2 linked regions of the Sphaerotilus microaerophilus genome follow. The protein of the gene in region 2 interacts with the protein of the main gene of each other region in a pairwise test. Links are inferred from orthologs where the notes say so. Each region holds a gene or a part of one and is shown on either strand. Other genes may lie near its edges.

Region 1 (15,029 bases), 2.4 Mb from region 2 along the record:
CTGTAGGTGGATGCGGGAGCGGTTTCACTCCCTCCCCTGGCAGGGGAGGGTTGGGGTGGAGTCGAGCCTGCAAGAGCCACTGGCGCCTCATTGCTCGACTCCCTCCCCGACCCTCCCCCTGCCAGGGGGAGGGAGGAAGAGGCTGCCGCAGCTCCGGCCGCTTCCAGCGTCAGGATCACGCTGCCCTGGTTGACCTTGTCGCCCAGCGCAACCCGCAGTTCCTTGACCACGCCGGCGGCCGAGGACGGGATCTCCATCGAGGCCTTGTCGGACTCGACGGTGATCAGGCTCTGCTCGGCCTTCACCGTGTCGCCCGGCTTGACCAGGATCTCGATGACGCCGACGTCCTTGAAGTCGCCGATGTCCGGCACTTGCACTTCGATCAATGCCATGTCGTGCTCCCGGTCACAGCACGATGCGGCGGAAGTCCGCCAGCAGGGATGCGAAGTAGACGTTGAAGCGGGCTGCGGCCGCGCCGTCGATGACGCGGTGGTCCCAGCTCAGCGACAGCGGCAGGATCAGGCGCGGCACGAACTGCTTGCCGTCCCAGCGCGGTTCCATGCTGCTCTTGCACACGCCCATGATCGCGACTTCCGGCGCGTTGATGATGGGGGTGAAGTAGCGCCCGCCGATGCCGCCCAGCGAGCTGATGCTGAAGCAGCCGCCGCTCATGTCGGCGGGCCCCAACTTGCCGTCGCGCGCCTTCTTGGCCAGCTCGCCCATTTCCTGGCTGATCTGGAAGATGCCCTTCTTGTCGGCGTCCTTGATCACCGGCACCACGAGGCCGTTCGGCGTGTCCGCCGCAAAGCCGATGTGGAAGTAGTTCTTGTAGACGAGCTGGTCGCCATCCAGGCTGGCGTTGAACTCGGGGAACTTCTTCAGCGCCGCGACGGCCGCCTTGATCATGAAGGCGAGCATCGTGACCTTGACGCCCGACTTCTCGTTCTCCTTGTTGGTCGCCACGCGGAAGGCTTCCAGGTCGGTGATGTCCGCGTCGTCGTGGTTGGTGACGTGCGGGATGACGACCCAGTTGCGGTGCAGGTTGGCGCCGGAGATCTTCTTGATGCGCGAGAGGTCCTTGCGCTCGACCGGGCCGAACTTGCTGAAGTCCACCTTCGGCCAGGGCAGCAGGCCGGGGAAGGCTTCGCCGCCGGCCGCAGCGGCAGCGGCAGGTGCGGGCGCCTTGGCCTTCTGCGCGGCGGTCTGCACCGCGCCGGCCATCACGCCCTTGACGAAGGACTCGATGTCGGTCTGTGTGATGCGGCCCTTGGGCCCGGAGCCGCTCACCTCGGCCAGCGGCACGCCGAGTTCGCGGGCGAACTTGCGGATGCTCGGGCTGGCGTGCGGCAGGCTGGCGCTCGGGGTGCCGGGGTTGTGGGCGGGCAGTGCGGCAGCAGCTGCCACCGGTGCGGGGGCGCTGGCCGTTGCGGCGGCGGGTGCCGCGGCAGCCGGAGCGGCTGCAGTTGCAGTTGCCGCAGGTGCCGGTGCGACGGCAGCGGGTGCGCCCACACCTTCGATGACCGCGATCAGCGAGCCGATGTTGACCTTGTCGCCCAGGGCAACCTTGATCTCCTTGACCACGCCGGCGTGGCTCGACGGGATCTCCATCGACGCCTTGTCCGATTCCACCGTGATCAGGCTCTGCTCGACCTTCACCGTGTCACCGACCTTGACCAGCAACTCGATCACCGCGACGTCCTTGAAGTCGCCGATGTCGGGGACCAGCACCTGGATCGGGCCGGTTTCACCCCCTCCCCTGGCAGGGGAGGGCTGGGGAGGAGTCGAGCCCGATGGCACTGCGGGTGCCTCATTGCTCGACTCCCTCCCCGACCCTCCCCCTGCCAGGGGGAGGGAGGAAGACGGGGCCGCAGGCGCAGCGGCCTCGCCAGCCGTCTCCAGCAGCAGCACCAGCGAGCCCTCGCCGACCTTGTCGCCCAGGCCGACCTTCAGCTCCTTGACCACGCCGGCGTGCGAGCTGGGGATCTCCATCGAGGCCTTGTCGCTCTCGACGGTGATCAGGCTCTGCTCGGCCTTGATGCTGTCGCCGGGCTTGACCAGCACCTCGATGATGGCCACTTCCTTGAAGTCCCCGATGTCGGGGACCTTCACTTCAACCAATGCCATGGTGTTTGTCTCCTGCGTCGCTCAGGCGTACAGCGGGTTGATCTTGTCGGCCTTGATGCCGTACTTCGTGATCGCCTCGGCCACCTTGGCGGCCGGGACCTTGCCCTCGTCGGCCAGGGCCTTGAGTGCGGCCACGACGATGTAGTGGCGGTTGATCTCGAAGTGCTCACGCAGCTTGCCGCGGAAGTCGCTGCGCCCGAAGCCGTCGGTGCCCAACACCTTGAAGGCGCGGCCGGCCGGGATGAAGGGGCGGATCTGCTCCGCGTAGTTCTTCATGTAGTCGGTCGAGGCGATCACCGGGCCAGCGTGCGGTGCCAGCTGCTCGGCCACGAAGGAGACCTTCTGCGCGTCGGTCGGGTGCAGCAGGTTCCAGCGCTCGGCGGCCTGGCCGTCACGTGCCAGCTCGTTGAAGCTCGGGCAGCTCCAGACGTTTGCGGACACGCCCCAGTCGGCAGCCAGCAGGGTGCGCGCGGCCATCGACTCGCGCAGGATGGTGCCCGAGCCCAGCAGGTTGACCTGCAGGGGGGTGCCCGCCGGTGCTTCTTCCAGCAGGTACATGCCCTTGAGGATCTGCTCCTCGGTGCCGGCGCGCAGGCCGGGCATGGCGTAGTTCTCGTTGAGCAGCGTCAGGTAGTAGAAGACGTTTTCCTGCTTCTCGACCATGCGCTTGAGGCCGTGCTGCATGATCACCGCCACCTCGTGCGCGAAGCTGGGGTCGTAGCTCACGCAGTTGGGGATGGTGCCGGCCAGGATGTGGCTGTGGCCGTCCTCGTGCTGCAGGCCTTCGCCGTTCAGCGTGGTGCGCCCGGAGGTGCCACCCAACAGGAAGCCGCGCGCCTGCATGTCGCCGGCCGCCCAGGCGAGGTCGCCGATGCGCTGGAAGCCGAACATCGAGTAGTACACGTAGAACGGCACCATGATGCGGTTGCTCGTGCTGTAGCTCGTGGCCGCGGCGATCCAGCTGGCCATGCCGCCGGCCTCGTTGATGCCTTCCTGCAGGATCTGGCCGTTCTCGGCCTCGCGGTAGTACATCACCTGGTCCTTGTCGACCGGGGTGTACTTCTGCCCTTCGGGGTTGTAGATGCCGACCTGGCGGAACAGGCCTTCCATGCCGAAGGTGCGCGCCTCGTCCACCAGGATGGGCACCACGCGCGGGCCCAGCGCCTGGTCGCGCAGCAGCTGCGTCAGGAAGCGCACATAGGCCTGGGTGGTGGAGATCTCGCGGCCCTCGACGGTGGGCTCCAGGATGGCCTTGAAGGTCTCCAGCGAGGGCACGGTGAAGCTCTCTTCGGCCTTCACGCGGCGCTTGGGCAGGTAGCCGCCCATGGCCTGGCGGCGCTCGTGCAGGTAGCGCATCTCCGGCGTGTCGTCGGCCGGCTTGTAGAAGGGGATCTTCGGCAGCTCGCTGTCGGGGATGGGAATGTTGAAGCGGTCGCGGAAGTACTTGATGTCGTCGTCGGTCAGCTTCTTGGTCTGGTGGACGGTGTTCTTGCCCTCGCCCGCCTTGCCCATGCCGAAGCCCTTGACGGTCTTGACCAGCAGCACGCTGGGCTGGCCGACGTGGTTGACCGCGCGGTGGAAGGCCGCGTAGACCTTCTGCGGGTCGTGGCCGCCGCGGCGCAGGTTCCAGATGTCGTCGTCGCTCATCTTGGCAACCATCTCCAGGGTGCGCGGGTCACGGCCGAAGAAGTGCTTGCGCACGTAGGCGCCATCGTTGGCCTTGAAGGACTGGTAGTCGCCGTCCAGCGTCTCCATCATGACCTTGCGCAGGGCGCCGTCCTTGTCGCGCGCCAGCAGCGGATCCCAGTTGCTGCCCCACAGCAGCTTGATGACGTTCCAGCCCGAGCCGCGGAACTCGCCTTCGAGCTCCTGGATGATCTTGCCGTTGCCGCGCACCGGGCCGTCCAGGCGCTGCAGGTTGCAGTTGATGACGAAGATCAGGTTGTCCAGCTTCTCGCGCGCGGCCAGGCCGATGGCACCCAGCGACTCCACCTCGTCCATCTCACCGTCGCCGCAGAACACCCAGACCTTGCGGTTGGACGTGTCGGCAATGCCGCGGGCATGCAGGTACTTCAGGAAGCGCGCCTGGTAGATCGCCATCAGCGGGCCCAGGCCCATGCTGACGGTGGGGAACTGCCAGAACTCGGGCATCAGCTTGGGGTGCGGGTAGCTCGACAGGCCCTTGCCGTCGACTTCCTGTCGGAAATGCAGCAGCTGTTCCTCGGTCAGACGGCCCTCCAGGAAGGCACGCGCATACACCCCCGGCGCCACGTGGCCCTGGATGTAGATGCAGTCGCCGCCGTGCCCGGCATCCTCGGCGTGCCAGAAGTGGTTGAAGCCGGCTCCGAACAGGTGCGCCAGCGAGGCGAAGGAACCGATGTGGCCGCCCAGGTCACCCCCATCCTCGGGGTTGTGGCGGTTGGCCTTGACCACCATCGCCATGGCGTTCCAGCGCATGTAGGCGCGCAGGCGCTCTTCGATCTCGATGTTGCCGGGGCAGCGCTCTTCCTGGTCGGTCGGGATCGTGTTGACGTAGGCGGTGTTGGCCGAGAAGGGCAGGTCGATGCCGCTCTGGCGCGCGTGCTCCAGCACCTGCTCCAGCAGGTAGTGCGCGCGTTCGCCACCTTCAGTGCCGATGACCGCACTGAGGGCATCCAGCCACTCGCGGGTTTCCTGGCTGTCGCTGTCCTGGGGGGCCGAGCTCGGCTGGCTCGACGGCATTGCAGACATGGTGTCTCCTCTTGCTGCACAAAGATGCGGTTGGGCGCCTCGGGTGGTGGGCGCAGAAAGCGCCCCGGTGCTTCAGGCGCGGGGCGAAGTCTCGCACATCATTCGTCAAATTTCAAATGGTGCTTTTCAATTTCATTATGTGAAATAAATGCACGATCGTTCGATGAAACCTCCGATCCGGACCTGCTGCACTGCAGCAAGCACGCTCGCCGCCCCGCTGAGGGCGGGCCATGCCGGCAGGGCCCGCGGATAATCCGGGCATGCAGCTGAGTCCCCCGGAGCACCTCGTGAGCCAGGCCCACCGTTCACGCCCGAAGCGCTGGTTCTGGTCCTGGTGGCGACGCCAGTCACCGGCCCGACAGGACCGGGTCGCCACGCTCGCTCCGCTGGCGTCGGTGCTGCTGTTCCTGGCCGCCATCGTTGCGGCTTTCTGGTACCTGCGCAACGAGGAGGTCGAGCGCGAGGTCGAGTCCGTCAAGCGCGATGCCGAGCTGGTGCAGCAGCAGATCCGCCTGCGCCTGATCGAGAACCAGGAGCAGCTGATCCGGCTGGCACGCGAGGTGGGCACCCACGCCATCGACCGTGCGCAGTTCCTCGCCCAGGCCGAAGGCATGGTGCGCAATCGGCCGGAGATGATCGCCATCTCCTGGCTCAATCCCCGCCAGCAGGTGCTGGCACGACACGTCACGGCCAACCTCGTGGAGGCGATGCCACGCGACCTGGCCGCCTCGGAGGCCAGCAGCGAGGCCCCGCGCCCGAAAGAGACGACCGACGCCTTCAAGGACGCACGCGACCTGCGCCAGCCAATCTATTCGCGCCCCTTCCGGCAGAACCCGCACCTGGTGGTCTTCCAGGTGCATGTGCCGCTGATCGAGCAGGGCGCCTTCGCAGGCACGCTGGTGGCCGAGTACTCGCTGGAATCGATGCTGCGCTATTTCGTGCCCGCCGAGGTGTCGCGCCGGCACGTCGTGAGCCTGGTCGATGAGGACGAGGAGATGCTCGCCAGCACGGTAACGCCCCAGCGCGGGCGCGCCGCCCCCACGCTGGTCTACAGCGTGCCCTTCTCGCCGGTGGACCACGGCGTGATGCTGCGTGGCGAGGGCTACCGCACCTCCTTCGGACTGATCGGCAACACGCTGTTCTGGATGGTGCTGGCCCTGTCGGTGCTGACGGTGTGGATGCTGCTGGGCACCTGGCGGCACATGCGGCGGCGCTCGCAGATCCAGGGCGCCTTGGTGCAGGAGACCAACTTCCGCCGGGCCATGGAGAACTCCATGCTCACCGGCATGCGCGCCATGGACATGGAGGGCCGCATCAGCTACGTGAATCCGGCCTTCAGCGCGATGACGGGCTTCACCGAGGCCGAGCTGATCGGGCGGCTGCCGCCCTACCCGCACTGGGCCCCGGAACTGCTCGATGAAAGCGCCCGGCTGCTGCGCCAGGAATTGGCCGGCCTGAGCCCGGCCGGCGGCTTCGAGGTGCGGGTGATGCGCAAGGACGGCACGCGCTTCGACGCGCGCATGTACGTCTCGCCGCTGATCGACGCGCGCGGCCACCAGACTGGCTGGATGACCTCGATGACCAACATCACCGAGGCCAAGCGCGTGCGCGACCAGCTCACCGCCTCGCACGAGCGCTTCACCACCGTGCTGGAGGGGCTGGACGCGGCGGTGTCGGTGCTGTCGGTGCAGAACGGCGAACTGCTGTTCGCCAACCGCTCCTACAAGCTCTGGTTCGGCAGCGATGCGCGCTGGCATGCGCAGCTGGCGGGCGAACCCTCGGCAACCTCCCGCGGCGATCGCGACGACGCGGTGGACAACCTCTCCGGCCTGCCCACCGCCGAACTGACGGAGCTGGGCGCCGATGCGCGCGAGGTCTTCGTCGACACGCTGCAGAAGTGGTTCGACGTGCGTGCGCGCTACCTGCAGTGGACCGACGGCCGGCTCGCGCAGATGCTGATCGCCACCGACATCACCGCCCGCCGCCGCATGGAGGAGCAGGCCTCGCAGCAGGCCGAGCGCGCCCAGGTGACCAGCCGGCTGGTGACGATGGGCGAGATGGCCTCGTCGGTCGCGCACGAGCTGAACCAGCCGCTGGCGGCCATCGCCAACTACTGCAACGGCATGATCTCGCGCGCCAAGGCGGGCACGCTGCAGCAGGAGGACCTGCTGATGGCGCTGGAGAAGACCTCGCGCCAGGCGCACCGCGCCGGCCAGATCATCCACCGCATCCGCAACTTCGTGAAGCGCAGCGAGCCGCAGCGCACGCCGTCGCGTGCGGCCGACCTCGTCGAGGACACCCTGGAGCTGGCCGGCATCGTGCTGCGCCGGCACAACGTGGCGATCCACAGCTATGTGGCCCAGCGGCTGCCGCAGCTGATGGTCGACCCGATCCTGATCGAGCAGGTGCTGCTCAACCTGATCAAGAACGCCGCCGAGGCGATCGACCAGGCGCAGCGGCCACCCCAGCGGCGCACCATCGAGCTGCGCGTGGTGCCGCGCCACACCCCCGAGATCGGCGGCGTGATCGAGTTCACCGTCACCGACACCGGCCCCGGTCTGAAAGAGGAAGTCATCAGCCGGCTCTACGAGGCCTTCTTCTCCACCAAGACCGATGGCCTGGGGATCGGGCTGTCGTTGTGCCGCTCCATCGTCGAGTCGCACCACGGCCGGATCCGGGCGGAGAACCTCTACAATGGAACACACATCAGCGGCTGCCGTTTCACCGTCTGGTTGCCCGTCGGCAACCTGGGTGCCTCGGAGCCCTCCCAGTTCGCAGAGCATCTATGAGCCTGATTCCCAAGCGCGGCACGGTGTACGTGGTGGACGACGACGAAGCGGTGAGGGACTCGCTGCAGTGGTTGCTCGAAGGCAAGGACTACCGCGTCAAGTGCTTCGACTCCGCTGAAGCCTTCCTGTCGCGTTTCGACCCCCGCGAGGTCGCCTGCCTGATCGCCGACATCCGCATGGACGGCATGACCGGCCTGGAACTGCAGGACCGCCTGCTGGAGCGCAAGAGCCCTCTGCCGATCGTCTTCATCACCGGTCACGGCGACGTGCCAATGGCGGTGACCACGATGAAGAAGGGCGCCGAGGACTTCATCGAGAAGCCCTTCAAGGAAGAAGAGCTGGTCGCCCTGGTCGAACGCATGCTGGAGCGCGCCCGCTCTGCCTTCTCGCACCACCAGGAGCAGGTCAGCCGCGACGCGCTGCTGGCACGCCTGACCACGCGTGAGGCCCAGGTACTGGAGCGCATCGTCGCCGGCCGGCTGAACAAGCAGATCGCCGACGACCTGGGCATCAGCATCAAGACGGTGGAGGCGCACCGCGCCAACATCATGGAAAAGCTCAACGCCAATACCGTGGCCGATCTGCTGAAGATCGCCCTCGGCGCGCAGGCCAAGACCTGATCGCCCCCCTCTTCACCCAGGCCGCTGCATTCAGCGGCCTTTTGTTTTTCCGCCTGCCCTAGGAACCCGACCATGACCGCGCAGCTCATCGACGGCAACGCCCTCTCCAAACAGATCCGCGCCGAGGTGGCGCAGCGCGCGGCGGCGCTGACGGCCCGCGGCGTCAAGCCGGGGCTGGCGGTGATCCTGGTGGGCGACAACCCGGCCAGCCAGGTCTACGTGCGCAACAAGGTCAAGGCCTGCGAGGACAGCGGTCTGCACTCGGTGCTCGAAAAGTACGACGCCGCGCTGACCGAGGCCGAGCTGCTCGCGCGCATCGACGCGCTCAACCGCGACCCGGCCATCCACGGCATCCTGGTGCAGCTGCCACTGCCCAAGCACATCGACGATCACCAGGTGATCGAGGCGATCTCCCCAGCCAAGGACGTGGACGGCTTCCACGTCTCGTCGGCCGGCGCGCTGATGGTGGGCGAGGTCGGCTTCAAGGCCTGCACGCCCTATGGCTGCATGAAGATGCTGGAAAGCATCGGCATGAAGGACCTGCGCGGCAAGCATGCGGTGGTGATCGGGCGCAGCAACATCGTCGGCAAGCCGATGGCGATGATGCTGCTGGCGGCCAACGCCACCGTCACCGTCTGCCACAGCGGCACCGCCGACCTGGGCGCGATGACGCGCCAGGCCGACGTGGTGGTGGCCGCGGTGGGCAAGCGCAACGTGCTGACCGCCGACATGGTCAAGCCCGGCGCGGTGGTGATCGACGTCGGCATGAACCGCAACGACGAAGGCAAGCTCTGCGGCGACGTGGACTTCGCCGGCGTGAAGGAAGTCGCCGGCTGGATCACCCCCGTGCCAGGCGGGGTCGGGCCCATGACCATCACAATGTTGCTGGTCAACACGATCGAGGCTGCCGAGCGCTGCGCTGCATGAAGTCCCCCGCCCTGAACACCCCGTCCAGCCTGCTCGCCCGCCCGCAGGCCAACCCGCTGCTGGCGGCCACCGACCTGCCGGCCTTCGACGCGATCCAGCCCGAGCACGTCACGCCGGCCATCAGCGCCCTGCTGGCCGCCGCCAACGCAGCGTTGGAAGCCGCGGTGAGCGAGGCGACACCGGCGGATTACGACGCGCTCTCGCGCACGCTGTCGGTGGCCACCGAACGGCTCGGGCGCGCCTGGGGCGCCGTCAGCCACCTCAAGAGCGTCAAGGACACGCCCGAACTGCGCGCGGCCTACAACGAGAACCTGCCGGCCGTCACCGAGTTCTACACCCGCCAGGGCGCCGATGAGCGGCTGTACGCCAAGTACAAGACCATCGCCGCCAGCCCGGCCGCGGCCACGCTGAAGCCGGCGCGCCGTCAGGCGCTGGCGCACTGGCTGCGCGACTTCGTGCTCTCCGGCGCCGAGCTGCAGGGCGAGGACAAGGTGCGCTACGCGCAGATCCAGGAGGAGCTGGCACGCTTGTCGCAGCAGTTCTCCGAGCACGTGCTGGACGCCACCGATGGCTTTGCCTACATCGCCCAGGCCGACGAACTGGCGGGCGTGCCCGCCGATGTGCTCAGCGCGACCCAGACCGAAGGTGGTCACAAGCTCACGCTGCACATGCCGGTCTACCTGCCGGTGATGCAGTACGCCGAGAACCGCGCGCTGCGCGAGCGGCTCTACACCGCCTACGTGACCCGCGCCTGCGAGGCCGGCCCCAGCGAGCGCGACAACAGCGCGCTGATGGCCGACATCCTGCGCCTGCGCCAGGAGGAAGCGAAGCTGCTCGGCCACGCCCATTACGCCGAGGTCTCGCTGGTGCCCAAGATGGCGAGCGATGCCGCCGAGGTGCTGCACTTCCTGCGCGACCTGGCCACGCGGGCGCGCCCCTACGCGGAGCGGGACCTGGCCGAGCTGCGCGAGTTCGCCGCGAAGGAACTCGGCCTGGTCGACCTGCAGGCCTGGGACGTGCCCTACGCCAGCGAGAAGCTCAAGGAGGCGCGCTACGCCTTCAGCGACCTGGAACTCAAGCAGTACTTCACCGAGCCCAAGGTGCTCGACGGGCTGTTCCGCATCATCGAGACGCTGTTCGACGTGCGCATCCGCCCCGAGAAGGCGGCGGTCTGGCACGAGAGCGTGCGCTTCTTCCGCATCGAGCGCCCCTGCCCGCAGCCCGATGGCGTGCCCACCGTGGTCGGCCGCTTCTACCTCGACCCCTACGCCCGCCCCGGCAAGCGCCCTGGCGCCTGGATGGACGATGTGCGCAGCCGCTGGCAGCGCCCGGACACGAACCGGCTGCAGACCCCCGTGGCGCACCTGGTGTGCAACTTCTCCGCCCCGGTGGACGGCCGCCCCGCGCTGCTGACGCACGACGAGGTGCAGACGCTGTTCCACGAGTTCGGCCACGGCCTGCACCACATGCTCACGCAGGTGGACGAGCTGGGCGTGTCCGGCATCTCCGGCGTCGAGTGGGACGCGGTGGAGCTGCCCAGCCAGTTCATGGAGAACTTCTGCTGGGAGTGGGAGGTGCTGCGGCACATGACCGCCCACGTCGACACGGCTGCGGCGCTGCCGCGCGGGCTGTTCGACAAGATGATCGCGGCCAAGAACTTCCAGAGCGGGCTGATGACGCTGCGCCAGGTGGAGTTCGCGCTCTTCGACATGCGCCTGCACAGCGAGCCGGGCTCCGAGGCCAGGGTGCAGCAGGTCATCGACGAGGTGCGCCGCGAGGTGGCGGTGCTGGTGCCGCCGGCCTTCAACCGCTTCCAGCACACCTTCTCGCACATCTTTGCCGGCGGCTATGCGGCGGGCTACTACAGCTACAAGTGGGCCGAGGTGCTGAGCGCCGATGCCTGGAGCGCCTTCGAGGAAGAAGGCGTGCTCAACCCCGAGACCGGCCTGCGCTACCGCCAGTGCATCCTCGAAGCCGGCGGCGCGCGTGACGCGATCGACAACTTCAAGGCCTTCCGCGGCCGCGCGCCGACCATCGACGCCCTGCTGCGCCACCAGGGCATGGCGGACTGAGCCTGGCGGCATGGCCGGCTGGCGGGCACGGACCCGCCGGTTGTGCTCGTGCCGCGGCAGGTTCAGCGCCGCGGCGAGCGCAGGCCAGGCTGGTCCAGGTCGAGCTCGGCCGCGTTCAGGCGCAGGGCCTGGGGGTCGAAACCAGGTTCTGGCGCCACCTCGGCCAAGTCACCCACCACCACGGCCCGCAGCGTCGCCGCCGCCCAGCGTCGCCGGGCGTAGTCCGCTACCTGGCTGGCCTGCACCGCTTCGATCTGCGCGGGCAGCTCTGACAGCGTGTGCAGCGGCCGACGTTGCACCCACAGGTCACCATGGGCGCCGCCCAGGCCCGACGTGGTTTCGAGCTGGCGCGCAAAACCGCCAATCAGGCTGGCCTTTCGCGCCGCCAGTTCCTCCGCACCCGGCGGCTGCTCGGCCAACCTGACCACCTCGGCGCGCATGAGCTGCAGCACCTGCGCCGCGTTGCGGTGGTCGGTCTGGGTCCTGGCCAGCCACATGCCGCCGCGCTCGGTGGCCTCACCCCGGCTGCCGGCACCGTAGGCCAGGCCACGGCGGATGCGCACCTCCTGGTTCAGGCGCGACGAGTAGCCGCCACCCAGCACCGCGTTGGCCACCTGGCCGATGCGCCGGTCGTCATCCCCCTGGGCGCTGAAGCCACCGACCAGCGCCACGCTGGACTGCCCTGCCCCGGGCAGCTGCAGGAGCACCGTCGACGCGGCCTGCGACACCGGCTCCCGGGCCATCACCACCGGCGCAGGCCCGCGCGGCTGCGGCCAGGACCCGAACCAGCGCTGCGCCAGCCGGCGCGCCCGCGGCAGGTCCACGTCACCGCTGAGCAGCAGTGCAGCCTGGTCGGGCCGCGCCCAGCGGCGGTGGAAGGCGCGCACGTCGCCGGAGGTCAGCCGCGCCAGGCTGGCCGGGGTGGTGACCACCCCCTCGGGGCTGGCGCCCCAGTGCACGCGCCGCGCCACCATCGAGGCCAGCGCGGAGGGGTCGGCCAGCGCCAGGCGCAGGCCATCGGCCATCTGGGCGCGGCTGCGCTCCAGCTCGTTGGCCGCCAGCAGCGGCCGGCGCACCACGTCGGCGATCAGCGCCAGCGCCTCGTCCAGGTGCGGCGTGGTCACCGTCATCGCCACGCCGAGCGAGACGGCACCCGCGCCAGTGTCCAGGTTGCCACCCAGCGCCTCGGCCTGGCGTGCCAGCGTGGCCGCATCGACCCGCCTCCCGCCGCGCCAGGCACCCTTGCCCAGCAGGTTGGCGGTCAGCTCGGCCAGCCCGGCGCGCTGGGGCGGGTCGGCCAGCGCACCGCCACGCAGCAGCAGGCGTGCACTCACCAGCGGCACGCCCGGGCGGGGCACGACGATCAGCGTCAGGCCGTTGGGCAGGCGCTCCTCATGGACCTGCGGCACCGCCACTGGCGGTGTCGGGCCGGGCAGCGGTGGCAGGTCGACACCGGGCGTGCCCGCCACGACCACGCGGGCCAGGCCCGCGAGCAACAGCGCGGCCAAGGTCCACCGCGGGAACCCGGGCCGGCGCGCGGCCCTGAGCGGGGCGGGGTGCATCAGCGGCCCTCCTTCGTCACGGCAGGCCCCTTCGCCGGGTCGGCCTCCTGGCGGTAGTCGAGGCGCACCGCATGGCCCTGGCCGACGTACCGGCGCAGCACGCGCTGCACATCCTCGGCGCGCACGGCCTGCAGCTCGGCCAGCTCGCGGTCGGCCGCAGCGGCATCGCCGCGCTGCACGATCGCCCAGCCCACCGCGGTGGCCCGGCCCTCGGGCGTCTGCCGCCCGGCGATCGCCTGGGTCACCAGCCCGGTGCGCACCTTGTCCAGCTCGGCCGTGGCGATCGGCGCGTCGGCGAGCCGGGCGATCTCGCGCCGCAGGCTGCGCTCCAGCCGGTCCAGCACGGCCCCGGGCGCTGCGGCGGCCGCTGCAGCAGGCTCACCCGCCGCAATTGCCCAGGCCACCAGCATGCCGCCATCGGCGAGCAAATCGGCCGAGAAGCCCGCCGATTGGGCGATGCGCTGGCGGTAGACGAGCGCCTCGTTCAGCCGTGCCGACTCACCGCTGGCCAGCAGCGCAGCCGCCACGTGCAGTGCCGCCGCATCCACATGCCCGGCACCCGGGCCTTGCCACATCAGCGCCAGGGCCGGCAGCGGCACGCGCGGCCCCTGCAGGCGCAGGTGCTCGCTGCGCTCGCGCCGCGGCTCGCGCACCTGCACCCGCGGCAGTGGCGCGGCTGGCCGTGCCAGCACGCCGAAGTAGCGGTCCACCCAGGCCTGCGCCTGCGCGGGATCGAAGTCGCCAGCCACGATCAGCACCGCGTTGTCGGGCCGATAGTAGGTGGCGTGGAAGCGCCGCACGTCGTCCAGCGTGGCCGCCTCCAGGTCCTCGATGCTGCCGATCACCGGGCGTCGGTAGGGATGGCGCTGCCAGAAGGCCGCAGGCAACCCGTTGAAGAGCCGCCCATAGGGATCGGCCAGCACGCGCTCGCGGAACTCCTCCTTCACCACCGCACGCTCGCTGTCGAAGTTGGCCTGGTCGACGTTGAGGTGCGCCATGCGCTCGGCCTCGGCCCAGAGCAGGCGCTCCAGGTGGTTGGCCGGCACCTCAGCGTGGTAGACCGTGACGTCCTCGGCCGTGAAGGCGTTGTTGGCGCCACCGACGTCTTCGGTGAGGCGGTCGAACTGCTCGTTGGCCAGGTGGCGCGCCCCCTTGAACATCATGTGCTCGAACAGGTGCGCGAAGCCGCTGCGGCCCACCGGATCGTCCTTGCCCCCGACCTGGTACCAGACCTGCACGCTCACCGTGCCACTGCCGGGCCGGCCCCTGCCCGCGGCCTGCGCTCCGCCGGACTCCGGCAGCAGCACCAGCGCCAAGCCATTGCCGAGGCGGCGCTGCTGCAGCGCCAGGGGCGGCACGGCCAGCAGCGGCACCCGCCCGGGCGCAGCGCCAGCCCAGGCCGGCCACAGCGAGGCGCCTGCGAGGGCGAGCCAGTGCCGCCGCGCCAACCGAGGCAATGCGGCAGAGGGGTCGGGGAACCGTTTCGGGAATGGTCTCGGCTCAGGCAAGGGCAAGGGCAACGGCATGGGTCGAGGGTGCGGCAGGAGAACGGCCACCAGCGTAGCAGCAAGCCCCAGCCGCCGCTCACGCCGTGCCGCTCACCCCCCGCACGGTCAGGCCGGCGCCTCGCCTTCGTCGACTGCCCCCATGGCCGCGCTGGCCCCGCCGTGGAAGCGGTACTGGTTGCGCCCCCCCTGCTTGGCCCGGTACATCGCCGCATCGGCGTGGCGCATCAGCGCCTCGTCGTCATCGCCATCGTGCGGGTAGACGGCGACGCCGATGCTGAAGCTGGCACTCAGCCACTGGCCGCCGATCTCGTAGGGGCGCACCACCTCGCGCAGCACGTGACGGGCAGCCCCACCCGCGTCGTCGATGCGATCGATCTGCGGCAACAGCACGACGAACTCGTCTCCCCCCAGGCGGCAGGCGGTGTCGCTGGCGCGCAGCGTGCTGGTGATGCGCTGTGCCACCTGGCGCAGCAGCTCGTCGCCGCAGGCGTGGCCGAGCCGGTCGTTGACCTGCTTGAAGTGGTCCAGGTCCATGAACAGCAGCGCAAAGAGGTGGCCGTTGCGCCGCGCCATCTGCAGGCACTGCTGCAGGCGGTCGCGCAGCAGCAGGCGGTTGGGCAGGCCGGTGAGGCCGTCGTGCTGGGCCTGGTGGGCCAGCTGCACCGCCAGCGCGTGGGCCTGGGAGACGTCCTGGAAG
Region 2 (14,725 bases):
CGACCTGCCTGCCGCGCTGCAGGCCCAGGACGACCCGCAGCGCCTGCTGCTGGTCGACTGCCTGACGCTCTGGCTGACGCAGTGCCTGCTGCCGCCACCCGGGGCCGCCCCGCAGGACTGGGCCGCCCTGGAGCAGGCCCTGTTGCAGGCGGTGCAGGCCGCTCGCAGCCCGCTGGTGTTCGTCTCCAACGAGATCGGCCTGGGCGTGATGCCGATGTCGCCCGAGGCGCGGCGCTGTGTCGATGCGCTCGGGCTGCTGCACCAGCGGCTGGCCGCCGCTTGCGACCGCGTCACCCTGCTGGTGGCCGGCCTGCCCTTGGCCGTGAAAGGCGCCTTGCCATGACCCGATTCCTCCTGTGGTGGCTGCTCCTGATCGCCCAGCCCACCCTGGCCGCGGGCATCCAGGTCACCGACGACCGGGGCGTGACGCACCGCTTTGCCGCGCCGCCGCAGCGCATCGTCTCGATGCTGCCCTCGCTCACCGAGAGCGTCTGCGCGCTGGGCGGCTGCGCCCGGCTGGTCGGCGTCGACCGCTATTCCAACTGGCCTGCGTCGGTGGAGAAACTGCCCCGGCTGGGCGGGCTGGACGATGCGCTGATCGAAGGCATCGCCGCGCTGCGCCCGGAGGTGGTGCTGGCCTCCACCTCGGCGCAGTCGCTCGACCGGCTCGACGCCCTGGGCCTGAAGGTGCTGCGCCTGAAGTCCGACAGCCACGCCGACACCCGCCGCACCCTGGGCCTGCTGGCCGAGCTGCTGGGCAGCCCGGAGCAGGCGGCGCAGGTCTGGGCGGCGGTCGAGCGTGACCTGGCTGCCGCCGCGGCGCGTGTGCCACCGGCCCTGCGCGGCGCCAAGGTCTATTTCGAGATCGGCGGCGGGCCCTACGCGGCCGGGCGCAGCTCCTTCATCGGCGAGACGATGACCCGGCTGGGCCTGGTCAACATCGTGCCGGCAGAGCTGGGGCCGTTCCCGAAGCTGAACCCGGAGTTCGTGCTGCGTGCGCGCCCCGATGTGGTGATGGGCGTGCAGCACGAGGCCGCCGCGATGGCGCAGCGCCCCGGCTGGGCGCAGCTGCCGGCGCTGCAGCAGGGCCGCCGCTGCGACCTGCCCACCGCGCAGTACGAGATAATGGGCCGACCTGGCCCGCGCCTGGGCGAGGCCGCCGGCCTCCTGGCCGACTGCCTGCAGCGCGTGGGCACGATGGCGGGAGCAGGGCGGTGATGGCGCTCCCGCAGGCCGCGTCACCGGCCACCGCGTCCCGGCCAGCGCCAGGCGCGGCCGACCACCTTCGGCAGCGCCGCCGCCTGCTGGGCTGGCTGGGGCTGGGCCTGCTGGTCGGCCTGCTGGCCGGGCTGGTCACCGGCAGCGCCGGTTTCTCCCTGGAGACCCTGCAGTCGGACCTCGCGGGTGAGCAGGCCTGGCTGATCCTGGGCGAGATCCGCGCGCCGCGCACCCTGGGCGCAGCCCTGGTGGGGGCCCTGCTCGGCCTGGGCGGGGCGCTGGCTCAGGGGCTGTTCCGCAACCCGCTGGCGGATCCCTACCTGCTCGGTGCGGCTGCCGGCGCAGGCTTGGCGGTGGTGCTGGTGCTGGCCGGGGCCACCCTCGGCGGGCTGCAGCTCAGCCTGACGGCCGCGCTGTGGCTGGAGCGGGTCGGGCTGGTGATGGCCGCCTTCATTGGCGCGGTTGGAGGTGTCACGCTGACGCTGCTGCTGGCGCGTGGGGCGCTGCACACCACCCGGCTGCTGCTGTCCGGCGTGGTGCTGGCGGTGCTGCTGGGCGCGCTGAGCGACCTGGTCACGGTGGTCTCGCCGGACGCGCTGCGGGGCAAGCAGGCCTTCATGCTCGGCAGCACCAGCTTCCTCGGCTGGTCCTCGGTGGCGCTGATGGCCGCCGGGCTGACGATGCTGCTCGGCCTGGCGCTGCGCCACGCCCGCGCGCTGGACGCCCTCACGCTGGGCGAGGACAGCGCCGCCAGCCTGGGCCTGGACCTGGGCCGCGTGCGGCTGCTGCTGGTGCTGCTGCTCTCCGGGGCCACCGCGCTGGCGGTGTCGCAGGCCGGCCTGGTGGCCTTTGTCGGCCTGGTCGCACCGCACCTGGTGCGCCGTCACGCCCCTGGCGCACACGCCTGGCTGCTGGCGGCCAGTGCGCTGATGGGCGCGGTGCTGCTGCTGGTGGCCGACGTGATCTCGCGCGCGCTGATCGCGCCGCAGGAGCTGCCGGTGGGCGTGGTGACCGCGGTGCTTGGCGGGCTCTACCTGTGCTTGCTGTTGAACCGCCGGGTGCGGGGCGGATGAGACCCCCTGTGTCAACCCCCGCAAGCGGGCCGAGCGCCGGGCCGCTCCCAAGCCGGCCCGCCATCCCCTCGGGGGATCGGACCATGTACCCATGGGACGAGGGGCTGTCATGAGGATGCCCCCGCCCGTGCTGGAGGCCACCGGCCTGCAGGTCGGCTATGGCGACCGCCCGGTGCTGAAGTCGGTGGACTGCCGCTTCGAGGCGGGCTGGACGGCCATCGTCGGCCCCAACGGCGCTGGCAAGAGCACCCTGCTGCGGGTGCTGGCCGGGCTGCTGCCGCCGCAGGCCGGCGAGGTGCGGGTGGATGGGCGCCGCCTGAAGGACCTGAGCCCGCGCGAGCGTGGGCAGCGCATCGCCTGGCTGGCGCAGCAGGGCGAGGTCACCGGCGAGCTGACCGTGCGCGAGACGGTGGCGCTGGGCCGCCTGCCGCACCTCGGCCTGTTCGGCACACCGGGGTCAGCCGACGAGGCCGCGGTGGACCGTGCGATGGCCGAGGCCGAGTGCGCCGACTGGCAGGACCGGCGCCTCAACGCCCTCTCCGGCGGCGAGCGCCAGCGTGTGCTGCTGGCCCGCGCCCTGGCCACCGATGCCCCGGTGCTGCTGCTGGACGAGCCCACCACCCACCTCGACCCGCCGCACCAGGTGGCGCTGGTGCGCCTGGCGCAGCAGCTGGCGCGCGCCCGCACCGTGGTCACGGTGATGCACGACCTGTCGCTGGCGCTGGCGGCCGACCGGCTGCTGCTGTTGCAGGCCGGCCAGGTGAGCTGTGCCGGCGCACCGTCCGACCCCGCCCTGCGTGATGCCCTGGAGGCGGTGTTCCGCCACGCCATCCGCATCGTCGAGCAGGACGGCCAGTGGGTGGCGCTGCCCCGCCTGGCCGCCCCGCCGGCACCTCCTTGAACCCTCCCCCTTCCTCCATTCATCGATGACCGCACGCGCCATCATGGTGCTGGGCACCACCAGCGGGGCCGGCAAGAGCTGGCTGGCCACCGCGCTGTGCCGCTGGTATGCCCGCCAGGGGCTGCGTGTGGCGCCCTTCAAGGCGCAGAACATGAGCAACAACGCCCGCGTCGTGCCCGGCCCGGGCGGTCGCATGGGCGAGATCGGCAGTGCGCAGTACTTCCAGGCCCTGGCCGCGCGCGCCGCGCCCGAGGTGCGCCACAACCCGGTGCTGCTCAAGCCCGAGCACGACACCGCCAGCCAGGTGGTGGTGCTGGGCGAGGTGCGGCGTGACCTGGGCGCCGTGCCCTGGCGCGAGCGCAGCGAGGCGCTTTGGCCCCCTGCGCGCCAGGCGCTGGCCGAACTGATGGCGGAGAACGATGTGGTGGTGATCGAGGGCGCCGGCTCGCCGGCCGAGATCAACCTGCACGCCAGCGACTACGTCAACATGCGCACCGCGCTGGCTGCCGACGCGGCCTGCCTGCTGGTGACGGACATCGACCGCGGCGGCGCCTTCGCCCACCTCTACGGCACCTGGGCGCTGCTGCCGCCTGGCGAGGCGGCACTGATCCGCGGTTTCGTGCTCAACCGCTTCCGTGGCGACGCAGCGCTGCTCGCGCCCGGCCCGGCGCAGATCCGGGCGCTCACCGGCGTGCCCACCGTCGCCACCCTGCCGATGTGGCACGAGCACGGCCTGCCCGAGGAGGATGGCGTCTTCGATCACCGCGCCGGCGGGGGGGACGAGGGCGCGCTGCGGGTGGCCGTGGTGGCCTGGCCGCGCATCAGCAACCTCGACGAGTTCCAGCCGCTGCGCCACCAGCCCGGCGTGCGGTTGACCTGGGCACGCCAGCCGGCCGACCTGGACGGCGCCGACTGGGTCATCCTGCCCGGCAGCAAGCACACCAGCGCGGACCTGGCCTGGCTGCGCGCGCAGCGGCTGGATGCGGCGATTGCCGCCCACGCGGCCCGCGGCGGCGCGCTGCTGGGCATCTGCGGCGGCCTCCAGGTGCTGGGCGAAACGCTCACCGACCCGGATGGGGTCGAGGCCAGCCAGGCCGCTCCCTTCGGCGGCGATGCCCCCGGCCTGGGCCTGCTGCCGCTGGTCACCCGCTTCGAGCGCGACAAGCGCGTCGCCCCGGTGTCGGCGCGCTTCGGTCCGCTGGAAGGTGCCTGGTGCGCGCTGTCTGGCGTGGGCTTCGACGGCTACGAGATCCACCAGGGCCGCACCGTCTTCCACCCCTCGCTGGAGCGCTGCGCCGAGGTGCTGCGCAACCCCGCCGGCGAGGTGCTGGGCTGGCAGCAGGGCAACGTGCTGGGGCTCTACGCCCACGGCCTGTTCGAGTCGCCCGCGGTGCTGCAGGCCCTGCTGGGCCACCCCGGCCGCACGCTCGACCAGGTGTTCGACGGCCTGGCCGACTTCATCGACCGCCATTTCGAGCCCGGTGCGCTGGAGGGGTTGCTGCGCCCCGCCGTGTTGCGCTGATGCCTGGCTGCTCCTTTTGCGCTCCCCGACATGTCACACACGCCCTACCTCCTGCCTGAGGTCGCCGACCTCGCCACCCTGAACGACGCTGCGTTGCCGGCGCGCCTGCAGGCCCTGATCGACGGCAAGACCAAGCCGCTGGGCTCGCTCGGCCGGCTGGAGGCCCTGGCGGTCCAGCTCGGCCGCATCCAGGGCCGCGAGCAGCCGCGCCTGGAGGCGCCGCAGGTGGTGGTGTTCGCGGGCGACCACGGTCTGGCCGCTCGCGGCGTGTCCGCCTACCCCAGCGACGTGACCTGGCAGATGGTCGAGAACTTCCTGGCCGGCGGCGCGGCGGTCAGCGTGCTGGCGCGCCAGCACGGCCTGGCGCTGACGGTGGTGGACGCCGGCGTGCGGCACGACCTCGCGCCCCGGCCCGGCCTGCAGATTCGCAAGATCGCCCCCGGCACCGCCGACATGCTGGCCGGCCCGGCGATGAGCGCCGCGCAGTGCCAGGCCGCGCTGGCGGCGGGTGCGGATGTCGTGCGCTTGCTGCCGGGCAACGCGCTGATCTTCGGCGAGATGGGCATCGGCAACACCTCGGCGGCGGCGCTGATCCTGGCGCGCCTGAGCGGCCAGCCGATCGAGCGCTGCGCCGGGCGCGGCACCGGGCTGGACGACGCGGCGCTGCAGCGCAAGCTGGAGCTGCTGCGCGGCGTGCTGGCGCGTCATCCCGGCCACCCCGGCCAATCCGGTGTCAGCGAACCGCTGGACGTGCTGGCCACCTTCGGCGGCTTCGAGATCGCGATGATGGTCGGCGCGCTGCTGCAGGCCGCCGCCGAGCGCCGCGTGATCCTGGTGGACGGCTTCATCGTCAGCGCCGCGGTGCTGGTGGCCGCGCGCCTGCGCCCGGCCGTGCTGCAGCGCTGCGTCTTCGCGCACCAGAGCGACGAGTCCGGCCACCGCCTGCTGCTCGACCTGCTCAACGCCCAGCCGCTGCTGCAGCTCGGCCTGCGCCTGGGCGAGGGCTCGGGCGCCGCGCTGGCCTGGCCGCTGCTCGAATCGGCCTGCCGCATCCTGGCCGAGATGGCCAGCTTCGAGTCGGCCGGCGTATCCGACAAAGCCACGGACAAGGACGCCTGAGGTCGGGGGCGCCATGGGTCACCTCGCCCGCGAGCTGCGGCTCTTCCTCATCGCGCTGCAGTTCTTCACCCGCGTGCCGGTGACGGGCCGGCTGGCCGACTGGGTCGGCTGGTCGCCCGAGGCGATGCACGCCAGCGCCCGCCACTACCCGGCGGTGGGGCTGCTGGTGGGCGCCTTCAGCGCGCTGCTGCTGGCGGCGGCGCAGCTCTGGCCGCTGCCGGTGGCGGTGGGGCTGGCGATGGCCGGCTCGGTCTGGCTCACCGGCGGCTTCCACGAGGACGGCCTGGCCGACACCTGCGACGGCCTGGGCGGCGCCGTCTCGCGTGAGCGGGCACTCACCATCATGAAGGACTCCCGCCTGGGCAGCTACGGCGCGCTCGGGCTGGTCTTTGTGCTGGGCCTGAAGGCCGCCGCGCTGCACGGGCTGGCGGTGCAGAGCCTGCCGCTGGCCGCCGCGCTGCTGGTCTGGGCGCACGCCGCCTCCCGTGCGCTGCCGGTGGCGCTGCTCTGGCTGCTGCCCTACGCGGGGGATGTCGAGCACGCCAAGGCCAAGCCGATGGCGCAGCAGATCTCCGGTGCCGGCCTGGCCGTCGCGCTGGGCTGGGTGGCGCTGGCGACGGGTGCGCTGGTCGTCGTGCTCGGCGCCTGGGGGCTACCGCTGGCGGCGCTGGTGGGCCTGATCGGGATGGGCGCGTGGTGTGCACGCTGGTACCGGCGCCGGCTGGGCGGCTTCACCGGCGACACGCTGGGCGCGGCGCAGCAGCTCGGCGAGCTGGCGGCCTACCTCGGCGCGCTGGCGTTGCTGCCGCTGATGCCACCGATGGGTGGTGCCCATGGCTGAGCTCTGGATCTGGCGCCACCCGCGCCCGGACGGCGCCGCCGGGCGCTGCATCGGCGCGGGCAGCGACCTGCCGGTGGACCCGCGCCGCGCCAAGCGGCTGGCGCACCGCATCCGCCAGCAGGCCCGTCGCGCCGGGCTGCCGCGGGTGATCGCCACGTCGCCCCTGCGCCGCGGTGCCGCCGTGGGCCGCTGGCTGCGGCGCTGGGGCTGGCGGCATGGGGTCGATGCCCGGCTGGCGGAGCTGCACTTTGGTGCCTGGGACGGTCAGCCCTGGTCGGCGATCTCCCGCGAAGCCTTCGCCGCCTGGGAGGCCGACTTCCTGGGCCACGCGCCCGGTGGGGGCGAGAGCCTGGCCGCGCTGCGCCAGCGCCAGGCCGAGTGGCTCGATGAAGCCGGCGACCTCCCGGCGCGCCTGGTGGTCGGCCACGCCGGCTGGATCAACGCGCTGCGCACCCGCCACCACCCGCAGCTCACCGCCGCCAACTGGCCGCGCCCGCTGCGTTACGGCCAATGCTGGCGCGAGCCGGCCGCTTCCGATGCGCTCAACCCGACACCGCCCGACGCCCGCTGAACCATGACCGCTGACCTGCTCCCCCGCCGCATCGTCTGCCTCACCGAGGAAACCACCGAGACGCTCTACCGCCTGGGCGAGGAGGCGCGCATCGTCGGCATCTCCGGCTACACCGTGCGCCCGGCGCGGGCCCGCCAGGAAAAGCCAAAGGTCAGCGCCTACCTGAGCGCGAAGATCGACAAGATCCTCGACCTGGAGCCGGACCTCGTGCTCGGCTTCTCCGACCTGCAGGCCGACATCGCCAGCCAGTTGGTACGCGCCGGGGTGGCGGTGCACGTCTTCAACCACCGCGACGTGGCGGGCATCCTGCGCATGATCGCGATGGTGGGGGCGATGGTGGGGGCACAGGACCGCGCCGCTGCGCTGCTGGCCGAGCTGCAGGCCGGCCTGGACGCCGCCGCCGCGCGCGTCAAGGCGCTGCCGTGCCGGCCCAAGGTCTACTTCGAGGAGTGGATGGAGCCGCTGATTTCCGGCAACGGCTGGGTCAGCGAGCTGATCACGCTGGCCGGCGGTGAGGAGTGCTTCCCCGAGCTGGCCGGCCGCTCGCACGGGAAGGACCGCATCATTGCCGACCCGCTGGAGGTGGCCCGCCGCGCGCCGGACCTGATCCTGGGCTCCTGGTGCGGCCGCAAGTTCCGCCCCGATCAGGTGGGGGCCCGCCCCGGCTGGGAGGCGGTGCCGGCGGTGCGTGATGGCCAGGTCTACGAGATCAAGTCCAGCGAGATCCTCCAGCCCGGCCCGGCGGCGCTGACCGATGGGCTGCGGCAGATCCAGGCGCGCATCCAGGCCTGGGTTGAACGGGGCTGAACGGAGCTGAGTGCCGCTGAGTCAGGGCGCCGGCGTCTTGTCCTTGAAGCCGCACTGCGCCGCGATCGCGCACTGCCAGCACTTCGGCGTGCGTGCCACGCAGACGTAGCGCCCGTGCAGGATCAGCCAGTGGTGCGCGTCGGCGAGGAACTCCTTCGGCACGCGGCGCATCAGCTGCTGCTCCACCGCCAGCGGGGTCTTTCCGGGCGCCAGCCCGGTGCGGTTGCCGACGCGGAAGATGTGCGTGTCCACCGCGCAGGTGGGCTCGCCAAAGGCGACGTTGAGCACCACGTTGGCGGTCTTGCGGCCCACGCCGGGCAGGGCTTCGAGCGCCTCGCGGCTGCGCGGCACCTGGCCACCGTGCTGTTCCAGCAGGATGCGGCAGGTGGCGAGCAGGTTCTTCGCCTTGGTGCGGTACAGGCCGATGGTGCGGATGTGCTCGGCCAGCCCGGCCTCGCCCAGCGCCAGCAGCTTGGCGGGCGTGTTGGCGACCGGGAAGAGCCGGCGCGTCGCCTTGTTGACGCTCACGTCGGTGGCCTGGGCCGACAGCAGCACGGCGGCGAGCAGCTCGAACACCGAGCTGTATTCCAGCTCCGAAGCGGGCTGCGGGTTGGCCGCGCGCAGGGTGGTGAACATCTGCTGGATCTGGCGGGTGTGCATGGGGCCTGGGGCGTCGTTGGGGGTTGCGGTTTCGGGGGAAGGGATTGCCGGTTCTGCCGCCTGCGTCCGGGGTGTCCCCCGGCGAAGCAGGGGGGGCGGACCTGCGGGCCCGGGATGGGCGGGCCCCGGCGGGCTGCCGAGAATCTCTCCGTCTGCCCGCCCTGGGTCTGGATGGCACCGCTGCCTGCGATGTGCCGGCATCCGTGCACCGGGGTGGACACCCAGGAGTGTGCATGTTGTTCGATTCCCCGCCACCTTCGTCCGCCGAGACGGCCATCCCCCCGCGGCGCCTGCCCAGCGAGGGCCTGGCGCCCGACGTGGCCGCACTGGCGGTGGCCTGCCTGCTGGTCGGCCTGCTGGCGCTTGCCGGTGCGCTGGTCGCGCCCGGGCTCCAGGCGCGGCCGGCGCTGCTGCTGCGGGTGCTGGGACTGGGGCTGCTCTTCAGCGGCGTGGGTGCGGGCCTGCTGGCACGCTGGCGCTGGGCGTGCAGCGCGGTGCTCGGCATGCTGGCCTACGGCGCCGTGGCCCAGCTGACCCAGGGCTGGCTGCAGGACGATGTGCTGGCAGCCTGGCTGGAGGCGATCAGCGGGCAGTCGCCCCACGCCTTCATCGCCCTGGGCGCCTTCGCGGACGGTCTCGGGCCAGCCTGGAGCGTGGCACTGTGCGGCGCCTGCGGCTGGTACCTGCTGCGCCTGTCGCTGCCGCTGTGGCACGCCCAGCTGAGCGCGGCGCCTTTCGTCAGCCCACCTCCCCATCCACGTCCCCATCCACGTAATACCAGCGCCCGCCCTCCCGCACGAAACGGCTGAGCTCCTGCAGCCGGTGCGCCCGGCCGCTGAGTTTGCTGCGCGCCACGAATTCCACCGTGGCGTGGTCGGCGTCCTGCGGAACGTGAGCACGCACCTGCAGGCCCAGCCACTTCAGGCCGGGTTCCGGCGCTTCCAGTTCCGAGGGCCGGGTGCTCGGGTGCCAGGTGGCGAGCAGGTACTCGCGCCGGTCCAGCACGAAGGCGCTGTAGCGCGAGCGCATGAGCGCCTCGGCGGTGGGCGCCAGCAGCCGCTGCGCCCCTTCGTGCCAGCGGCCGCAGCATTTCGCCAGCGGTTGGCCGGAGCCGCAAGGGCAGGGCAGGTGAGCGGGCGGGGCATCGGGCGGGGCAGTGCGGCTCATGCCGGCATCCTGCCAGAGCCGCCTGCCGCTGCTACGCTTGCGGCCGACCCGTGATCCCGCCACCGCATCGCCATGCTCCTGCTGCTCTCGCCCGCCAAGTCGCTCGACTACGACACCCCCACCGACATCGCTGCCACCACGCCGAAGTTCATGGCCGAGGCGGCGCAGCTGATCGAGCTGCTGCGCCCGCTCACGCCGGCCCACGTGGCCGGGTTGATGGACCTGTCGGACGCGCTGGCGCAGCTCAACGTCGGCCGCTATGCCGCCTGGCGCCGCCGCGCCACGCCGGCCAACAGCAAGCCGGCGCTGCTGGCCTTCAACGGCGATGTGTACGACGGGCTGGATGCGCGCAGCCTGGGCCGCGAGGACCTGGCCTGGGCGCAGGAGCACTTGGTGATCCTCTCCGGCCTGTATGGTGCGCTGCGCCCGCTGGACGCCCTGCAGCCCTACCGGCTGGAGATGGGCACGCGCCTGGCCAACCCGCGTGGCCGCGACCTCTACGCCTGGTGGGGCGACACGATCTCGCGCTACCTCAACCAGCGCCAGAAGGGCGTGCGCAGCGGGCCGGTGCCGGTGGTGGTCAACCTCGCGTCGCAGGAGTATTTCAAGGCGGTGGACCGCCGCGCGCTGAAGGCCCGGGTGGTGGAGTGCGTCTTCGAGGACTGGCAGCGCGATGCCTGGCGCATCGTCAGCTTCCACGCCAAGCGGGCGCGCGGGAGGATGGCGCGCTGGGCCATCGAGCAGCGCTGCAGCGCGCCCGAGCAGCTCAGCGGTTTCGACCGCGCCGGCTACGCCTGGGACGAGGCTGCCTCCGGGCCCGACCGGCTGGTGTTCCGCCGCCGCACGGACTGAGTACAGCGAGGCGAGCCGGGCTTGGCCGACCGCCCCGCAACGGGTGGTTGCAGCTGGAACCTGGGCTTGCCAAGCTCATTGAGGTGTCTCAGCCAAATGCGCCGCGCCGGGCTGCCAGAATTGCGCCCATGAGCACGCAGACCGTTTCGTCAAAGGCTTCCGCCAAGGCTTCCACCCAGCCTACCCAGGCTGCTCAGGCCAGCTCCGCCCAGGCTGCCAGCCCCGAGCTGCGCCAGTGGATCATCGAGCAGGCCCAGGCCGGCCACAGTCCCGAGTCGGTCCTCAAGGCCATGACCGATGCCGGCTGGCACGAGGCGGTGGCCGTTGCGACGCTGGAGGACACGCTCGCGGGGCACCTGGCCAGGCAGCGGGAGCAGGATGCCCTGCCCCCGCCGTCGCCGGTGCCCGAGCCGGACCTGCGTGGCTCGCCGTCGAGCGTGTTTGCGCACGACCGCGAGGTGCAGGTGCTGCTGAGCATGCGCGACCCCCGGGTGGTGGTGTTCGGCGGCTTCATGTCGCACGAGGAGTGCGACGCCCTGATCGAACTGGCCCGCCCGCGCCTGGCCCGCTCTGAAACGGTTCACAACGAAACCGGCGGCAGCGAGGTCAATGAGGCCCGCACCAGCCATGGCATGTTCTTCCAGCGCGGCGAGTCCGAGCTGCTGCGGCGCATCGAGGCGCGCATCGCTGCGCTGGTGAACTGGCCGGTCGAAAACGGCGAGGGCGTGCAGGTGCTGAACTACAAGCCCGGTGCCGAGTACAAGGCGCACTACGACTACTTCGACCCCGCCCAGCCTGGCACCGCCACCATCCTCAAGCGCGGTGGCCAGCGCGTCGGCACGCTGGTGATGTACCTGAATGCCGTCGAGGCCGGTGGCGGCACCTCCTTCCCGGACGTGCAGCTGGAAGTCGCCCCGGTCAAGGGCAACGCCGTCTTCTTCGCCTATGACCGCGCGCACCCGTCGAGCCGCTCGCTGCACGGCGGCTCTCCGGTGGTGGCGGGTGAGAAGTGGGTCGCCACCAAGTGGATGCGCCAGGGCCGCTTCGACTGAATTGATAATGGCGCGCCCCTGCTGCGACGCAGCAGGCGCGCCCTGATGCGTCACCGAGAGACCCGAAAGACCCGAGAGACCCTGGAGACTCCATGAAAACCATCCACGCCGCCTTTGCGGCCCTTGCGCTGGCCACCGGCGTGCACGTGCAGGCTCAGCAGGCGGCTTCCGCGCCCACGCCGCGTCCGATCCAGACCAGCCCGGTGGCGCCACAGCCCGGCGCCGTGCCGGCCCTGCCCGCTGCGGCACCCCAGGCCCCCATCGCGGTGAGCCCGGCGCCCACCGCGCCGGCACCGGCGCTGGGTGAGCTGCCCCAGCGCGCCGCCCCCAAGGCCGCAGCCGCAGCGGCGCCCGAGGCCTCGCGTGCCAAGGCAACGGCCGATCGCGCCGAGGCCCGCAAGCAGGCCCGTGCCGACGCGGCCAAGAAGCGCGCCGAGCGCCGTGCAGCCCATGCGGCCGAGCGCAAGGCAGCGCCCGCCAAGGCCGGTGCGCACAAGGCCGGCCCCCACAAGGGCAAGGCCGCTGCCGCAGCCGGTGAGGGCAAGAAGGCCGCCAAGGCAGCGGTGGCGAAGGAGGCGGGTGCCAAGAAGCACAAGGCCGCTGCGGCCGAAGGTGCCAGCGCGCGCAAGGGTGCACAGGCCGCCGACCGCGCCGAGCGCCGGGCTGCTGCCGAGAAGGTGCGCGCAGAACGCCGCGCCAAGAACGGCGCGGCCGCGGCCGCCAAGCCGACCCCGGCGGGCAGCCGCAACGACGGCTCAATGCCCTGAACGGTGCCCCGTTCAGGCCGAGGCCGCCGCAGGCGCGGTGGCCAGCCTGAGCACCTCGCCGTGCTGCGGCACGCGCACCGGCCAGCCCAGTTCATCCTTGATGCGCAGGCGCAGGCTGTCGGCTGCGCCCGGATCACCGTGCACCACCATCACCTGCCCGGGGGGCTGCGGCAGGCTGCGCAGCCAGTCGAGGATGCCGTTGGCATCGGCATGCGAGGAGAACGAGGCCAAGTGGTGCACCTCGGCCTTCACCGCCACGTACTGGCCGGCGATCTTCACCTCGCGAGCGCCCGTCACCATCTTGCTGCCGCGGCTGCCCGGCACCTGGTAGCCGGGGAAGACCACCGCGTTGCGCGGGTTCGGGGCGAGCGCTGCCAGGTGCTGCAGCACCCGTCCACCGGTGGCCATGCCACTGGACGAGAGGATCAGCGCCGGCCCCTTGCGGCGTGACAGCCGCTGCGACTCGGCCGGCGTCGCCACCACCCGCACCCCTTCGCACAGCGCACGCTCCTCGGCCGCCGAGAGCTTGAGCAGCCGGCGGTGCTGGTGGTAGATCAGCGTGGCCTCCTGCGCCATCGGGCTGTCCAGGTAGATCGGCAGGTCTGCCGGGATCTCGCCGGCATGCTTCAGGCGCTGCAGCACCAGCATCAGCGCCTGGGCGCGCCCGACCGCGAAGGTCGGCACCAGCACCGTGCCGCCACGCCGTGCGGTGCGGCGGACGATCTCGCCCAGGCGGGCCTGCGCGTCGTCGCCGGGGTGCAGGCGGTCGCCGTAGGTGCTCTCCACCAGCAGCACGTCCGCGGCGGAAGGCAGGGTCTGCGGGGCGGGCATCAGCAGGTCGTCCGAGCGGCCCAGGTCGCCGGAGAAAAGCACCTGGTGCTGGCCGTCGCCCAGGCTGACCGCGCAGGCGCCCAGCAGGTGCCCCACCGGGGTGAGCCGGGCCTGCCACCCGGGGGTGGGCTTGAAGGCCTTGCCGGTGCTCACCGGCCTGAACTGGTCCAGCGCCCGCTGGGCATCGCGCACGGTGTACAGCGGCAGGGCCGGGGCGTGGCGGCTCCAGCCGCCGCGGTTGGCACGCCGGGCGTCCTCTTCCTGCAGGTGGGCGGCGTCCAGCAGGATCACCTGCGCCAGATCGTGTGTGGCCTGGCTGCACCAGATCGGCCCGCGAAAACCCTGCCGCACCAGCGCCGGCAGCCAGCCGCTGTGGTCCAGGTGCGCGTGGCTGAGGATCACCGCGTCGACCTCGTGCGAGGGCACCGTCAGCGGTGCCCAGTTGCGTTCGCGCAGCGCCTTCCAGCCCTGGAACATGCCGCAATCCAGCAGCACGCGCGTGCCGTTGCTCTGCACCAGGTGTCGGGAACCGGTGACGCAATCGGCCGCGCCGAGGAACTCGATTTGCATCGCAATGCCTTTCTGCCGGTCCGGTCGTCGCTGCACGAACGTGCGAACCGTCACGCTCAAGCATGCCAGTGCCGCGCCGCATCGGCGTGGGCCGGGCCGTCGGTCATGACCTCGGTCAACTTGGCGTAAAGCGCAGACGCTGGGCCAAAAGCGAATCCGGGTGGATCGAGGCGAGGCCGTCGTTCCTGTCGTTGCGCAAGGGAGACGGCGTCGACTGAGAACGAAGCCATGTGCAGTTTGGGGTAAACGTTTGCTGGCGTTACATGTGGTGACGTGTCATGCTAGCAAGCTACAAAATGTGATCAATTTCTCAAATTCACACGCCTACGCCGCCCCGGAGACAGTTCCGCCATGGTCCCGATGCCCGAAGTCAGTGACACCCTTCCTCCCGCTCCCGGAGAGCCCGTGCGGTTGCGGCCGGCGCGCATCCGGGACTGGTCCCGGATGCTGTCGCTGGCGCAGCGCCACCTGCCCGAGTTGGACGAGGCGACGCTGGGGCGCTGGCTGCGCGATGAGCGCCACAGCCTCGTTGTGGCCATCACCTCCCAGGGCTTGGTCGGCCTGGCGCGGCTGGCGGTGCTGCCGGCTCGGCAGGTCAGCCAGCTGGAGTGCCTGCTGGTCCATGACGCTGCGCGTGGCCAGGGCGTGGGCACGGCGCTGCTGAACTACTGCGACGAGGTGGCCTGCGCCTGTGGTGCTCCGCGGATGGAGGCCCATGTCCCGGCCAACGACCCGGTGCTGCGGGCCTTCTGTGCCCATCACGGCTTCATCGAG

Evidence for each region.
Region 1: the proteins of nth (region 2) and aceE interact in binary tests that used the Escherichia coli proteins (3 or more experiments, as listed by UniProt). The link is inferred for Sphaerotilus microaerophilus from one-to-one orthologs.

The regions. Positions count from the first base shown.
Region 1 is NZ_AP025730.1:4,591,257-4,606,285, forward strand. The notes cover bases 1,946-5,237. They hold aceE (pyruvate dehydrogenase (acetyl-transferring), homodimeric type), read right to left. Parts: upstream 4,855-5,237; coding sequence 2,146-4,854; downstream 1,946-2,145. Other genes in these bases: aceF (dihydrolipoyllysine-residue acetyltransferase), read right to left, coding at 1,946-2,124; NGK70_RS19615 (PAS domain S-box protein), read left to right, coding at 5,115-5,237. Outside these bases: lpdA (dihydrolipoyl dehydrogenase), read right to left, coding at 1-392; more of aceF, read right to left, coding at 406-1,945; more of NGK70_RS19615, read left to right, coding at 5,238-7,643; NGK70_RS19620 (response regulator transcription factor), read left to right, coding at 7,640-8,263; bifunctional methylenetetrahydrofolate dehydrogenase/methenyltetrahydrofolate cyclohydrolase FolD, read left to right, coding at 8,336-9,190; NGK70_RS19630 (M3 family metallopeptidase), read left to right, coding at 9,187-11,262; NGK70_RS19635 (M16 family metallopeptidase), read right to left, coding at 11,325-12,824; NGK70_RS19640 (M16 family metallopeptidase), read right to left, coding at 12,824-14,272; NGK70_RS19645 (diguanylate cyclase domain-containing protein), read right to left, coding at 14,438-15,029. UniProt on the Escherichia coli protein: Component of the pyruvate dehydrogenase (PDH) complex, that catalyzes the overall conversion of pyruvate to acetyl-CoA and CO(2).
Region 2 is NZ_AP025730.1:2,155,902-2,170,626, forward strand. Bases 6,894-9,881 are described here. They hold nth (endonuclease III), read right to left. Parts: upstream 8,713-9,881; coding sequence 8,074-8,712; downstream 6,894-8,073. Other genes in these bases: NGK70_RS09480 (histidine phosphatase family protein), read left to right, coding at 6,894-7,245; NGK70_RS09485 (cobalamin-binding protein), read left to right, coding at 7,249-8,052; NGK70_RS09495 (hypothetical protein), read left to right, coding at 8,946-9,521; NGK70_RS09500 (YchJ family protein), read right to left, coding at 9,451-9,879. Outside these bases: NGK70_RS09445 (bifunctional adenosylcobinamide kinase/adenosylcobinamide-phosphate guanylyltransferase), read left to right, coding at 1-343; NGK70_RS09450 (ABC transporter substrate-binding protein), read left to right, coding at 340-1,218; NGK70_RS09455 (FecCD family ABC transporter permease), read left to right, coding at 1,218-2,291; NGK70_RS09460 (ABC transporter ATP-binding protein), read left to right, coding at 2,407-3,192; NGK70_RS09465 (cobyric acid synthase), read left to right, coding at 3,218-4,714; cobT (nicotinate-nucleotide--dimethylbenzimidazole phosphoribosyltransferase), read left to right, coding at 4,745-5,833; cobS (adenosylcobinamide-GDP ribazoletransferase), read left to right, coding at 5,847-6,674; more of NGK70_RS09480, read left to right, coding at 6,667-6,893; peroxide stress protein YaaA, read left to right, coding at 9,952-10,731; NGK70_RS09510 (2OG-Fe(II) oxygenase), read left to right, coding at 10,860-11,783; NGK70_RS09515 (hypothetical protein), read left to right, coding at 11,876-12,550; NGK70_RS09520 (MBL fold metallo-hydrolase RNA specificity domain-containing protein), read right to left, coding at 12,563-13,951; NGK70_RS09525 (GNAT family N-acetyltransferase), read left to right, coding at 14,303-14,725. UniProt on the Escherichia coli protein: DNA repair enzyme that has both DNA N-glycosylase activity and AP-lyase activity. The DNA N-glycosylase activity releases various damaged pyrimidines from DNA by cleaving the N-glycosidic bond, leaving an AP (apurinic/apyrimidinic) site.